DNA from 2 places in the Comamonas sp. A7-5 genome. Region 1 is predicted to be linked to the other one. Evidence: predicted binding sites of a transcription regulator. Region 1 holds the regulator's gene; the other holds the start of a gene.

Region 1 (7,520 bases):
GCTTAGTTCCACCAAAGAGCCCGGTGGATAGACCCCCAAGGTCTGCACGAATGCCTTGAGCACATCGGGCGCATATCGCTGGCGATACTGTCCGTACAGTGCAGCCATGGCTTCATGAGGCGTCATTTCGTTGCCTTGCAGTGGCAGATTGCACAAGCGCTCAAAATTATTGACCAGCGCCAGGATCTGTCCGGCAATGTCCATATCTTCGGCCAGCAAGCCAAGTGGAAAGCCTGACCCATCGGCCCATTCATGATGCTGGGCGATGGCCGTCGTGACGGAAGGAGGATAGCCCATGGATAGAGCCAATGCCACCGACTCTCCGACATGACGCGCATACACGGTCTCTCGCAGAGGCGTGCGGCCCGTGCCCTGATTCAGTGCATTGGCCGATGCGGAAATCTCAAGCCCCGGCTTGCCGATGTCATGCAATAGGGCCGCCGTGCCCAGATCCTTCAATACGTCATCGCACAGGCCCAGCGTCTTACCCAGCAACAGGCTCAGCACGGAGACATTGACACCATGTACGCCAAAGGTGGCGCCCCCCGTATCCGCGAGCAGATGCAAACTCAGATCACGAGCCTGCGCCAGTTTGACGACTTGCTGTGCAACCAGCATATCCGTCGTTGTCCGCGCCTTCTCGGGGTTGACAGGCAACAAGGCCTGCACGTCATCAAATACGGAAACCGCGCCCAGAAACCTGGACTGCACGCCCAAAATACTGTTACGCCAGGCATGCGCATCGTTCTCGGGGGGGGCAGGAGCGGGTTGAGGGTCTGCTGTCGGAGGCGCTGCCGCTTCCTCCAGATCGCTTCTCGATAGATCGACCTGAACTGCCTTGAGCTTCAGGGTCCTGAGTGTCTGCAACTGCTCGTCATTGACAATCTTGAAGCTGCTGACGGGAAACGGATGGCGCAACCAGCCGGTCTCCAGATGGACATACATGCCGATACGCAGTTGTCCGATATCAATAGCAACGAAACGATTCACTTTGGGCGCTACACACAAGATGAGACATTATTCCGCAGTTCCATGACTGCTCAAGCATGACTAGGGTCTGTTGGGATGCAAACAGCGTCAACAACCCCCTCTTGTGTGACTTATCGGCACCAAAGACTGGGTTTGTAGACCAGGTCCATCCACAAAGCCCAACTCGCAACGCCAATCAGCATCAGACCTGCAACTCTGGTGCCCCACCTGGCCCGCAATGCATTGACATGCGACTGCCCCAGTTGCCACAGCCAGGGCCCCGCCAGCAACCACAGTGCACCACCAACGGCAAAGGCAGCCATAGACAAAGCACCTTGCCAGGCGCCGCCACTCAAGGCCGCCACCAACACCGCCGAATACAGCAAACCACAAGGCATCAGTGCCCAGGCAAAGCCCGCTGCCAGACTGCCGCCCGGCGCGGTGACCCAGGGCTGAACCCTGGCCCAGACGGAACGCCCCGCCCTCTCCAGCCAGGCTGGCTGCCGCGCCTGCACCACCATGGCCAACCCCCAGGCCATGACCGCCACATGCATCAGCGTCCAAAGTCTCTGCAATGCCGTTGTCTGACTGGTCAGCCAGGCCAGACTTTCCATGGCCACGGCCGCGATCCCGCCCAGCAGGGCATAGGCAGCGATGCGCCCCAGATGAAACAGGCTGGTACGCAGCCATTGGCGTTTTTGCAGGCCGAGCACGACAACTGGCTGCCCGCCGCCGACAGGCTTCGCTGCTGTGACCACACTGCAGGGGGCAGCGCACATCACAAGACAATGGGGCCCACCCACGAGCCCCATGATCAAAGCAGTCCAGACCAGCGAAAACAACATGCGCTAGATGATGCGCGAAAAGCGGGCGCGGTTCCGGTCAGCCTGCAAATATCGGTCAAACAGCATGGCTACTCCGCGCACAAAAAACCAGCCCAGGCCAGTGACCTTGAAGCCCTCGACGGACAGCTCGACCAAGCCATTGCGCTGCATCTCTGCCAGCGCATCCAGCTCCGCAGCGAAGTACTCGCGGAAATTGATAAGCCAGGCCTGCTCCATGGGCTCATACAGGACGGAGCCCTGGCACATGATGGACATGATGACGGCTCTGCGCACCAGATCGTCACGCGAAAGCGCCAGTCCGCGCTGCACGGGCAGCATGCCTCCATCGACGGCATCGTAGTACTCTTCAAGAGTCTTGACGTTCTGGCTGTAGGTCGCACCCACCTTGCCGATAGCCGATACGCCCAGTGCAATCAGATCGCAATCAGGCTGGGTGCTGTAGCCCTGAAAGTTGCGATGCAGGCGCCCCTGGCGCTTGGCAATGGCCAGAGAGTCGTCAGGCAGCGCAAAGTGGTCCATGCCTACATAGACATAGCCGCCATCCATGAATGCATCAATTGCGCCGGAGAGCATGTTCAGCTTGTCCTGCCCCACAGGCAGGTCTGCCGATTCGATGCGCCTTTGCGGCTTGAAGCGCTCGGGCAGATGCGCATAGGCATACAGTGCAATGCGATCGGGGCGCAGCTCATTGACCTGTGCCAGCGTGCGCGCAAAAGACTCGGGCGTCTGTCTGGGCAGCCCGTAGATCAGGTCCACATTGATGGAGACAAAGCCCAGGCGGCGTGCCTCGGCCACCAACGAAAAGACTTGCTCGGCGGGCTGCTCGCGATGCACCGCTTTCTGCACCGCGGGATCAAAGTCCTGCACGCCAAAGCTCAGGCGATTGAACCCCATGTCCTTGAGAGCTCTCAGCCGCTCGTTGCTGACGGTGCGCGGATCGACCTCGATGGAGTACTCGCCCGCGGGATCCAGCTTGAAATGTTCACGCATCAAAACCATCAGCTGCTGCAACTCGGCATCGCTGAAAAAGGTCGGTGTGCCTCCGCCCAGATGCAGCTGGCTTACGAGCTGACCTTTGCCGCAATGCTCGGTATGCATGGCCAGCTCGCGGCTCAGGTAGTCCAGATACTCGGCAGCCTTCTCGTGATGCTTGGTCACGATCTTGTTGCAGGCGCAGTAATAGCAAAGCGACTCACAGAACGGCACATGCACATAAACGGACAGGGGCAAAGCACGCGAGCCAGAATGCGTCTTGCGCTGCTTGAGTGCCAGTATGTAGTCGTCTGCACCAAAAGCCTCAACAAAACGGTCGGCTGTTGGGAACGATGTGTAGCGTGGGCCGGGGATATCAAAGCGGCTCAGCAACTCAGGCGTGACTGCGGTCATAACTGGGAGTTAGGGTGCGCCCACACTCTGTATAGAGCAGATTTCAATGGAAATCAGATCCTGAAAATCATGCCCAAAATAGGCAAAAGCGCATGTTTTTGAACGAATACAGGCAATGTGCCCCAAGGCAATCACCCTGTCCTTGATGAAAATCAAGAGACCTCAAGGCAAGTGCTGCGACAATTTGATCCATCTCATCTTCAACCACGAGGTCAATGACCAGCGCGACTCTCCACTCTGTGTCTGTCTGCGCCGTTGCAAAAAGCCCATGAATCTTCAGACCATCAAAGCATCCTGCTCCAACTGCAATCTGCGTGAACTGTGCATGCCCATGGGCCTGGACGATGAACAAATGGAGCGCATTGACGAGATTGTGGCCACGCGCCGCAAGGTCAAGCGCGGCGGGCTGCTGTTTCGCAATGGCGAAGAGTTCACCTCTCTGTATGCCATTCGAACCGGCTTCTTCAAGACCAGCGTGGCCACCGAAGACGGACGCGATCAGGTCACAGGCTTTCAGATGGCTGGCGAAATCATTGGTCTGGACGGCATCGTCAACGACCACCACACTTGTGATGCCGTGGCCCTGGAAGATGCCGAGGTCTGTGTCATGCCGTTTGACAAACTGGAGCAGCTCTCGCGCGAGGTCACGGCCCTGCAAAACCATGTGCACAAGGTCATGAGCCGCGAAATCGTGCGTGAGCATGGCGTGATGCTGCTGCTGGGCAGCATGCGTGCCGAAGAGCGCCTGGCGGCCTTTGTGTTGAACCTGGTCCAGCGCCTGTCGGCACGCGGCTTTTCCAAGTCGGAACTGGTGCTGCGCATGACGCGCGAAGAAATCGGCAGTTACCTGGGCCTCAAGCTCGAGACCGTGAGCCGCACCTTCTCCAAATTTGCAGAGGAAGGCATCGTGGAAGTCAAGCAGCGCCACCTGCGCATCCTGGATACCGAGGCGCTCAAACGCATCGTCAACAGCCAGCAATGCCAGAGCTGAACCGATTCGACAGACACTCTCAAGACAAAGCCCGCGGACAGCGGGCTTTTTTATCTGTGCGAATTAATCGGGCAGAGGCTCGGAAACGATGCCGCCATTGAGATCGCTGACGGAGCGCCCCAGCATCACCGTCATCGCACCTCCAATCAGCGTCACGACCCAGAAGGCAAAAAAAGCGACCGTATAGATGGCCTGGCGCGACCAGTCCAGTGGGGAGCCCAGCCAGTGCACATCCAGCGGGTCCACAAAGGCAAAAACCACCATCTCCATGATTGCCGCCGCCAGAAAGGCCGGCCAGACAATCCACATCCAGCGTCGAGCATCCATCCTGATTCTCCTTGGGCTGTGGGCTTGATCATATTTTGCACAACAGTGGTGACCGTTCATGCAGGACTGCGGGCATGCACCGTGGCGGGAAACCCTGAATTACTCTCTTTTCAGTAGCACCCTTCTCAATCCGAATATCAAAAAACCATTTACTTCTACATCAACGTTAGACGGTGCATGCGCAACACGCTCTGATTTTGATATCGGCAACAAAAAAGGCCGCAAAAGCGACCTTGGCGAAGCAAGCGCCGGAGCGCTCAGCGATCCAGCGGATGATCCTTGGCTGGCGTGGCCGCATGATTGCGGCCGGTGACTGCTGGGGCCAGGCTTTTTTCACTTTCGCTCAGGCGCTGGTTGATTTCCATGCCATGGCGGTAGTAGTCGGGGTCAATCACGGGATCGGGCCTGCTCAGTGCGATGTATGCGGTGACAAAGCCGGCAATCACCACGATCACCGGGCCGGCGATGATGAGCCAGACATGGGCAAACTTCCACCAGGGCTTGCCGTCCTCGGGGTGGATGATCTTGGCCGTTTGCGAGACCTTGGCTTGTGCTGCCGACATGATGAAACCTCTTTCCAAAATTCTGACCACCCAGGCACGCATGGCAGGGTGGCATAAATTGTTGCCGATTGGCGGTGCCCTTGTCCGGCCTCCGTGATGGCTCACGAAGACCGGCAAGACCTGGCATTAACGCGGCACCAGGAACACCGTCTTCTCGGAAATACGCCCTGCTCCGGCAGTCACTGCGTCCACATTGAAGTGTACGGGGTGCGAGCCGGGAGTTGCCGAGCCATACGGAATCTGCAGCCGCACCGCAATGCCGCGTGTCTCTGCAGGGCCAACGCTCACTTCCTGCTCGGATGCGACTTCCAGATTCTCCAGGCCTACGGCGCTGATACGGTAGCGCTGCTCGGACTCGGTGGCGTTCATGATCTGCAGACGGTAGACGTTCTCCAGCTTGCCGCCCGCCACGATGCGCGAAAGCGCAGCACGGTCGCGAATCACATCGACCTTGAGCGGCTCGCGCAGCACCAGACTGGCGATCATGGCGGCGCTGAGGGCCACCAGCACGGCCGAGTAGATCAGCACACGCGGGCGGAAAATGCGGCGAATCACCTGCACCTGCTTCCAGGCCTTGGCTACGGCATTCTGAGTGGTCAATCGGATCAGGCCACGCGGATACTCCATCTTGTCCATCACGGAGTTGCAGGCATCGATGCACAGACCGCAGCCAATGCACTCGTACTGCAGTCCTTTGCGGATATCGATACCCACGGGGCAGACCTGAACGCAAAGCTTGCAATCTATGCAGTCCCCCAGGCCCTGTGCCTTGTAGTCAACGTCTTTCTTGCGCGGGCCGCGAGCTTCACCACGTTCGGCGTCGTAGCTGACGATCATGGTGTCCTTGTCGAACATGGCACTCTGAAAGCGTGCATAGGGACACATGTACTTGCAGACCTGCTCGCGCATATAGCCGGCGTTGCCGTAGGTGGCGAAGCCGTAGAACGCCACCCAGAAAATCTGCCAGTTGCCCTGGAAGGCCATCAGCTCCACACCCAACTCACGGATGGGCACGAAGTAGCCGACAAAGGTGAAACCTGTCCAAAGAGACAGAACGATCCAGAGAAACTGCTTGAGCGACTTTTTCCAGATCTTCTCCAAAGTCCAGCCGCTCTTGTCGATACGCATGCGGGCACTGCGATCGCCTTCGACCTTGCTTTCGATCCACATGAAGATCTCGGTGTAGACCGTCTGCGGACAGGAGAAGCCGCACCACAGGCGCCCGGCTACGGCGGTAAACAGGAACAGCCCCAGCGCGCTGATGATCAGCAGCCCCGTCAGATAGATGAAGTCCTGCGGGTACAGCACCAGTCCGAACAGATAGAAGCGCCGGGCCCCCAGATCGAACAGCACCATCTGGCGCTCGCCCCACTGCAGCCAGGGCAGGCCGTAGAAGACGATCTGGGTCAGAAACACCATGGCCCAGCGCCACCGTGAGAACACGCCACTGATTGAGCGTGAGTACACTTTTTGCTCGGAAGCGAACATAGGCACCAGCTCAGGCCCGCCCTCATGAGGCTCAGGCGTGATCGGTATGACTTTTCGGGGCTTCCCCTGATCGCACGGCATCGCAGTTCCTTAATATTTTTGTAATTACTGAAAATTGAAACGCAAAAAAGGCGGTGCCAGGGCACCGCCTTTTCAAAACGCATTACTTCTGGTTTTGCGTATTCGAAAGACTCCAGACATAGGAGGCCAGCACGGCAATTTGAGCCTCCGTCAACTTCTCTTTCTGGGCAGGCATCTCATTGTGCTTGCCGTTGTTGACGATGTTCACGATTGCCGCCTCGCCCCAGCCATGCAGCCAGATGTCGTCGGTCAGGTTGGGCGCTCCCAGCGCGGGGTTGCCCTTGCCGTCCATGCCGTGACAAGCCGCACAGGCCACGAATTTGGACTTGCCTTGCGAAGCCTTGACGGCATCGTGAGGGCTGCCCGACAGGCTCAGCACATAGTGCGCCACATTGCGCACATCTTCCGCCGAGCCCACGGCTGCCGCCATGGGCGGCATCATGCCGATACGGCCGTTGGTGATGGTCTCCCTGATCTTCTCGGGAGATCCGCCATGCAACCAGTCGCCGTCCGCCAGATTCGGGAAGGACTTGCTGCCGCGAGCGTCAGAGCCGTGGCATTGCGCACAGTTGTTCATGAACAGACGCTCGCCAATGGCCATGGCCTGGGGATCCTTGGCCATTTCTTCGGTGGGCATGCTGGTGAACTTGGCATACAGAGGCTCCAGGTCCGCCTTGGCCTTGGCCATTTCCTTGTCGTAGGCGCCGGTCTGGCTCCAGTCCAGCTTGCCGCCGAAGCCGCCCAGACCTGGGTAGACCACAAGATAGCCCAGGCTGAAAACCACGGTGATCACGAACAGACCCATCCACCACTTGGGCATGGGGTTGTTGAGTTCACGCAGGTCTTCGTCCCAGACATGGCCTGTGGTGT
Region 2 (7,520 bases), 360 kb from region 1:
GCTGCCATCGGTTTCCAGATAGCCGAGATAGGCCAGGGTGAGCAGATGGCGCCTGGCGGCAGCGCGCGTGATGCCTGCGCGCTCGGCGGCCATGGTGGCATTCAGGCGCTGGCGTTCGGTGTCGAAGCTCTCGAGTACAGCCAAGCCCTTGGCCAGGCCGGCAATGAAGTCTGCCGGGGCGATGGAAGGGGTGCCGGGGTCACTCATGCAAGGGGCCGCCGTTCTTGTTTTTGCGCGATCATCGTTCTCATTGTGCGATTATCGCGCAAACATCGATTCTCTCCTTTGTCTTGATGCAGCACAAAACTTAGTCTTGCTGCACAGCGCAACCGGCGTCGTCACGCTCGCCGGTTGAGAGGTTTTTGAGCCATAACAAGGAGTCATATTCATGCGTACACAAGTCGCCATCATCGGTGCCGGTCCCTCGGGGTTGCTGCTGGGGCAACTGCTCTACAAGGCGGGCATCGACAACATCATCATCGAGCAGCGCAGCGCCGACTATGTGCTGGGCCGCATCCGCGCCGGCGTGCTGGAGCAGGTGACGGTGGATCTGCTCAAGCAGGCGGGTGCCGACAAGCGCATGAATGAGGAAGGTCTGCCTCATGACGGCATCGAGCTGCTGTTCAAGGGCAAGCGCCACCGCATCAATCTGCATGACCTGACCGGCGGCAAGCGCGTGATGGTCTATGGTCAGACCGAGGTGACCCGCGATCTGATGGAAGTGCGCGCCCAGGAGGGCCTGACCACGGTCTACGAGGCCAGCCATGTGCAGCCCGTGGACTTCGAGAGCGACAAGCCCAAGGTGCGTTACGAAAAAGACGGCCAGGTGCACGAGATCGAATGCGACTTCATCGCCGGCTGCGACGGCTTTCACGGCATCTGCCGCGCCAGCGCGCCTCAGGACAAGATCAAGACCTTCGAGAAGGTCTATCCCTTCGGCTGGCTGGGCCTGCTCTCTGATACGCCGCCCGTGTCGCACGAGCTGATCTATGCCAACACCGAACGCGGCTTTGCCCTGTGCAGCCAGCGCAGCGCCACGCGTAGCCGCTACTATCTGCAGGTGCCGCTGACCGACAAGGTCGAGGACTGGAGCGACGAAGCGTTCTGGGAAGAGCTCAAGAAGCGCCTGGACCCCGAAGCCCGCGCCAATCTGGTGACCGGCCCCTCGCTGGAAAAAAGCATTGCACCGCTGCGCAGCTTTGTGACCGAGCCCATGCGCTTCGGCCGCATGTTCCTGGCCGGCGACGCCGCCCACATCGTGCCTCCCACAGGCGCCAAGGGCCTGAACCTGGCCGCTTCCGACGTGGGCTATCTGTCGCAGGCCTTTGTCGAGTACTACAAGGAGCAGTCCGAAGCCGGCATCGACCGCTACTCCGAGCAGTGCCTGCGCCGTGTCTGGAAGGCCGAGCGCTTCTCCTGGTGGATGACTTCCATGCTGCACAACTTCCCCGGTGAGGGCGAGTTCAACACCAAGGTACAGGAAGCCGAGCTGGACTACATCGTCCACTCCGAAGCCGGCTCGACCTCGCTGGCCGAGAACTATGTGGGTCTGCCTCTGGTTTAAGCCCCAGACCGCCTGGCCTTCGTCACGGTGGTGATGAAGGCCCGGTGCCCGATTCCGGCGCCTTGCGTTCTGCCTGCATTGCTGTGCGCGATGCAGGCATTTTTTCATCCATGCAATTTGGTTGATGCTGCCTTGCGTAAATTTTGATGCCGAGGCACAAGCCAGCAGGGCCTGCGAGGAGTAAGCTTGCCGACCTTATGGCGCACATCATGTTTTCCCCTCCCTATATTGCCGCTGCCGAGGCAGCCCAGTCCTTGCGCACGCGCGGCTATGCCGTGCTGCAGCCCGAGGACTTCGCCCAGTGGATGGGCCTGAGTGTGGCCGATCTGCACGCCATGGATGCGGACTGGCAGGGTCTGCCGCCCGATGCCTTCCTCAAGGATGGAGGCCGCTATCGCCGCCGCCGCCATTCCTGCTTTGTCAGCGAAGGCGATCAGGTGCAGCAGGTGCCTCATCGCGCCCACTGGCAGCCCGTGGAATACAACGCTCTGCATGGCGGCATGCAGCGCATGTTCGAGCCCATGCAGGACAGCACCACCACCAGCGCGGCCTGGCTGGCGATGATCAATGCCCTGGGCCAACTGGCCGATCAGGTGTTCTGCACCGACGAGCTGCATGAGCGCTGGTTTGTCGAGGCGCACCAGTTCCGCATCGACACCACGGACGGTATCGGCCGGCCCACGCCCGAAGGTGCGCACCGCGACGGAGTCGACCTGGTTGCCGTACTGCTGGTGGGGCGCAAGGGCGTCAAAGGGGGCGAGACCCGCGTCTTCGAGGCGAGCGGTCCCAACGGCCAGCGCTTCACGCTGACCGAGCCCTGGTCGGTGATGCTGCTCGACGATGCGCGCATGATTCATGAGACCACGCCGATTCAACCCGTCGAGCACGGCGGCGTGCGCGACACCCTGGTGCTGACCTATCGCCGCGGCAACTTCCAGGGTGCCGAGCTTCAGGAGCAGCAGGGTCAGGCTGCTTGATTGATCCGGACGGCTCTGTTCGGAAAATTTGAGCAAAACTGTAACGTGCTCAATACGTCAAAGTGACGTCATCAACACTGCATGATGCAGGCTTGTCGCGGCGAAGCTTTCGCCTCATCGAGTCTTCCCTGCATCCAACAAGCCAGATCAGCTGGCCAACGCCACGCCTTGCAGAGCGTGGTTTTTTATATGAATCGCTTTTACGCCCTTAGTATTTCAGTGCTGACCGCTCTTGTCACAGTAGCGGCCTGCAAGCCTTCGCAAGACCGTCCGGTGCAGGCGGCCTACACCAAGGAGCCCACGATCTACTTTCGCAATGGCCTTGAGATTACCCTTGGCGATGCCTCTGTACCGATTCACGGCGTGGAGGAATGCCCTTACGGTCTGGCCGCGCCGGCCGGGGCCGTGGTCGAGCTCAATGATGCCAAGTGCATTCGACTCTCGGACGATACCGAGCGGATCGTCGTGATGTTGGACATGCCGGGCGGCATCGTCCGGGAGGAATGGACTGTGCGCCGCGATGCGCCCAGCAAGCCCCATGAGCCAGCCTTCAAGAATGTATCCCTGCTGCGCCCAGACGGCACTCGCATCACGATCACCGACAAGTCCGACACTCTGCTGGACAAATGCTACGAATACCAGACGGCCCATGTCTGTATCTGAGCCAGACCTCAGTCAGCGTGAACTTCAGGGTTGATTCATGTCAGCACGCTGAGGCATGATGAGGGCAGACTCAACGCTATTTCAAGAGCGGCATCTGCCCCGGGCCTCTGGCTTGAGGCCCGTGTCGCCTGCAACCTGAAAGGAGAAACATATGTCCATGTTCAATCACATTCTGGTTCCGGTCGACGGCTCCAAGCCCTCCATGCTGGCGGCACACAAGGCCGCAGAGCTTTCCAAGGTCTTCGGCAGCGCCGTGACGGCGGTGTATGTGGTCGATCCCTATCCTTTCACCGGCGTGGGCGCCGACTTTGCCTACGGCCAGTCACAGTATCTGAGCGCGGCCACCGCCGAAGCCAACACCGCCCTGGATGCGGTCAAGGCCATCATGGATGAGGCAGGCGTGCCCGTGAAGACGCTGGTGGGCGAGGGCCATGCGGTGCATGAAGGCATTGTGCGCACCATGGAAAGCGTGGGTGCCGATCTCGTCGTCATGGGCTCGCAGGGGCGACGCGGCCTTGAGAAGCTGATGCTGGGCAGCGTCACGCAGCGCGTGCTTGGCGCCGTGCGTGTGCCGGTGCTGGTCGTGCGCGAGTGAGCGCGAGGCGGCTGCCCCATGAAGCAACGGCTCCTCAGGGAGCCGTTTTTCTTGTGAGCAAGGGTGCTCAGCGACTGAGCAGCCGGGCCAGCCAGCCTTTTTTCTTGCGCTGCAATTCCAGCTCCTGTAGCACTTCCGCTTTGAGTCGTTCTTTTTCTGCCGTGTGTCCGCTCTCTTTGGACATCATGCGCAGATAGACCTTGGCCGAGTCCACATAGCCATGGTCTTCGTTGCGGATGTGGTTGAACAGCCAGCGCGAGAGCATGCCATGCAGTTCGGCGGCCACATCCTCACCCGCATCGAAGCGGGTCTGCATCTCGATCACGCGGCGCGTGAACAGCTCGTGCACTTTTTTGTGCGGCCCTGCGAACATATAGCCGGCGCTCTCGATCAGGCTTTCCTCGAAGACGAAGTGCGAGACGGTGTAGTCGATCATCTCGCCGATGACATCGCCCAGCCCTTCGCGATCTGGCGAGCTGCGCAACTCGTAAAGCCGGTTGATGTAATCGACGATGCGGCGGTGCTGCCGGTCGATCTCCGCAATCCCGGTGTCCAGTTCGGGGACCCAGACCAGCAATGCCATGATGTTCTCCAGAAATTCAAGGGTTTCCGGAGAAGTATTCACGAGCCTGTCATATGCCGCATTGATTCAGATCAGGTCTATCCGCGCCAGGCAGGGCGGCGCGAATCCTGCGCGCCGCGTCGGGATGTCATTCGATCTTGGCGCCCGAGGATTCGACAACCTGTTTGGACTGCTTGAAGTCGGTCTGGAACATCTTGTCGAAGCTAGCTGCGCTCATGGACTGGGGCTCGGCGCCTTGGGTCAGAATGGCCTCGCGCACCTCGGGCATGGCCAGCAGCTTGTTCACTTCGACATTGACCTTGGTCACGATGGCTGCGGGTGTGCCCTTGGGCATGAACAGGCCGTACCAGGTACTTACATCAAAGCCCTTGAGACCGGATTCGGCCAGTGTTGGGGTGTCTGGCAGCGAGGACGAGCGCTTTGCCGAGGTCACGGCGATGGCGCGCAGCTTGCCGGCCTTGATCTGGGCTATGGCCGAGGGGACGGAGGACACCAGCAGATCCACATTGCCGGCCAGTGCATCCATCATCGCGGGGTTGGAGCCTTTATAGGGCACGTGAGTCAGATGAATGTCCGAGGCCTTTTCCAGCATCACGCCGGCCAGGTGGATGCTGGTGCCGTTGCCTGGCGAGCCGTAGGTGATCTTGGACGGGTTCTTCTTGGCTGCAGCCACCACGTCGGCCAGCGTCTTGTACGGCGAGTTGGCGGCCGTGGCGATCACGATGGGGGTGTAGGCCACATGAGCCACAGGGGTCAGATCCTTGCTGGGGTTCCAGGGCAGGTTCTTGTAGAGGTAGGGGCCAAGGACCACATTGTCCTTCTGGCCCATCACCATGTCATAGCCCGTGGGCGCTGCCTTGACGGCTTCGGTGATGCCGATGGTGCCGCCTGCACCCGCACGGTTGTCGGGCACCACGGTCCATTTGCTGACTTCGGTGAGCTTGCTGGCAATCACGCGCGAGAGGATGTCGGTGCCGCCGCCAGGTGGGAACGGCACGACCATGCGCACGGGCTTGTTGGGGTAGTCGGCTGCGGGGTCTTGTGCAGCGGCTGAAAAGCTCAGGCCCGCGCTTGCGATCACGGCTGTGCTGATGAGAATTTGGCGAATCATGAAAAAGAAGCTCCAGAGACGAACGGGGGAGCGCTGGCCCGCAAACAAGGGCGGCGCAGTCGCTGCTGGTGCCTGAGCCTTGAGCCCGGCAGCCAGAGTCACGGAAGGTGGGCTTTTCGATGATCGGGGACGGTGGTTCCGCCATCAATGGGTATTTGTCTTTACCGGGGAGCGCGAGCCATGCCGTACGGACATGATCGCCATCCGCACGCGCTGCACGACAGGGTTGCTGCCGTTGCTAGCACGGAGGCAGCGTACCGATCGGGTGTCGCTGTCTATGTGGCCCACGGGTGCGGATTGTGGATCTGCGCACAGCCTCGGAGGCTGCTGCAGACCAGTGGAAACATTCTGCCACGCATGAAAGACTTGCCAGGGCTTGGTTCGAGAATAGGCCGCGTCTGTTCCCAGATTTTTTGCTCGGGTCCGGTAGTTCACGGCAACAAGAGCTGCAGGTGCCTTTGGCCATTGGTTTGGATAAGGCGGTTGCAGCCATGTTTTGGAGTCCAGCCGCTCTGAGTGCTATCTCAAGCCTGGCGTACGTCGGCAACCACCTGGTCGCCGAAGTCCGGTCGTGCCAGCCAGGCCAGCACGCGGGCTGCGGCGTCATCGGCCGAGGTCAGCTGCCCGTTGCTGTGCAGACCAGCAAAACGGCCCACGTCAGGGAAGTCGGTTGAAGCTGCGCTGCGCAGTTGTACCTGCATATCGGTGTCGATGACGCCTGGCGCCAGAGACACAATGCGTGCGCCGTTGGGCTTGGCCGCCTCTTCCAGCGCCACGCAGCTGCTGAACTGGTCCATGCCGGCCTTGGCCGTGCAATAGCTGGCTTGCGAGGCCATGGCGCGGCGGCCCAGGCCCGAGGAGATATTGAGCACCTTGCGGGGAATCCGCCAGCTTTCGGTTGCTCCGAGAAAGGCTCCGGTCAGGGCCATGGGAGCCTCAAGACCCACGCGCAGGGCATTGATCATGTCGGCTGAAGGCACCTGGGACAGTGGCGCAATCTGCGGGATGACGCCCGCATTGTTGATCAAGGTGATGCTGGCCCATTCACGCGGATCTATCGTGCCCAGCCAGGTCGCCAGGCGCTGCGCAGCAGCAGCGCTTTGTGCCAGGTCCTGCTCCCATTGCAATAGCTGTGCAGGCTTGCTGGCGCTGGAGGCTGGGGCGGCGCTGGTCTTGCGGGCAATGCTCAGCAACTGATGGCCTTGCTGCAGCAGCTGCTGTCCCATGGACAGGCCCATGCCGCGAGAGCCACCGGTCAGAATCGTTAAATGCTTTGTCATGCGAAGCATCTTACGGTTGATTGAAGACAGAAAAGAGCAAGCCCCGCAAGACTTGCGTCCGGCGGGGCCTGGCAATGACCTCAGATGAGGTCAGCGAGCTGTCAATGACCCAGATAGGCCTTGCGCACCTCGTCATTGCTCAGCAGGTTGACACCGCTGTCCTCCAGCACCACCTTGCCGGTTTCCAGCACATAGCCTCGGTCGGCAATCTGCAAGGCGCGGTTGGCATTCTGCTCGACCAGGAACACCGTCACACCCGCTGCGCGGATGGTCTGAATGATCTCGAAGATCTGCGCAATGATGAGCGGCGCCAGGCCCAGTGTGGGTTCGTCCAGCAACAGCAGGCGCGGCTTGCTCATCAGTGCGCGGCCTATGGCCAGCATCTGCTGCTCGCCGCCCGACATGGTGCCCGAGCGTTGCGCTGCGCGCTCCTTCAAACGAGGAAAGAGCTTGAACACATGCTCGACGCCGTCGGCGATCTCGGCCTTGCTCAGGAAAAAGCCGCCCATCTGCAGGTTCTCGGTCACCGTCAGGTCCTTGAAGACACGACGGCCTTCGGGCGAGACGGCAATGCCGCGGCGCATGATGTGATGGGTTGACATCTGGGTGATGTCCTCGCCCTCGAACAGAATGCGCCCGCCGCTGGCACGAGGGTTGCCGCAGACCGTCATCAGAAGCGATGTCTTGCCAGCACCATTGCTGCCGATGAGGGTGACGATCTCGCCCTGATCGACATGCAGGCTGACA

The links. Region 1 encodes FNR, which switches genes on or off when oxygen is low (the NO sensors DNR and NnrR bind a similar motif). Its sites were predicted from a motif close to TTGATNNNNATCAA; they were not measured.
Region 2: a site for FNR is predicted at 3,235-3,248, ahead of AAIL67_RS00360 (universal stress protein). Genes of this name have one in related genera too.

Annotation. Positions count from the first base shown of each region.
Region 1 covers NZ_JBCPWO010000001.1:432,535-440,054, forward strand. The annotation lists gene AAIL67_RS01950 (HD-GYP domain-containing protein) at 1-990, opposite strand, end outside; gene AAIL67_RS01955 (sulfite exporter TauE/SafE family protein) at 1,101-1,814, opposite strand; gene hemN (oxygen-independent coproporphyrinogen III oxidase) at 1,818-3,200, opposite strand; gene fnr (fumarate/nitrate reduction transcriptional regulator Fnr) at 3,469-4,191, shown strand; gene AAIL67_RS01970 (hypothetical protein) at 4,255-4,518, opposite strand; gene AAIL67_RS01975 (FixH family protein) at 4,776-5,081, opposite strand; gene ccoG (cytochrome c oxidase accessory protein CcoG) at 5,208-6,650, opposite strand; gene ccoP (cytochrome-c oxidase, cbb3-type subunit III) at 6,733-7,520, opposite strand, start outside.
Region 2 covers NZ_JBCPWO010000001.1:77,168-84,687, reverse strand. The annotation lists gene AAIL67_RS00380 (IclR family transcriptional regulator C-terminal domain-containing protein) at 1-207, opposite strand, end outside; gene pobA (4-hydroxybenzoate 3-monooxygenase) at 389-1,564, shown strand; gene AAIL67_RS00370 (2OG-Fe dioxygenase family protein) at 1,762-2,541, shown strand; gene AAIL67_RS00365 (hypothetical protein) at 2,731-3,204, shown strand; gene AAIL67_RS00360 (universal stress protein) at 3,362-3,799, shown strand; gene AAIL67_RS00355 (bacteriohemerythrin) at 3,867-4,424, opposite strand; gene AAIL67_RS00350 (tripartite tricarboxylate transporter substrate binding protein) at 4,510-5,493, opposite strand; gene AAIL67_RS00345 (SDR family NAD(P)-dependent oxidoreductase) at 6,018-6,782, opposite strand; gene AAIL67_RS00340 (ABC transporter ATP-binding protein) at 6,875-7,520, opposite strand, start outside.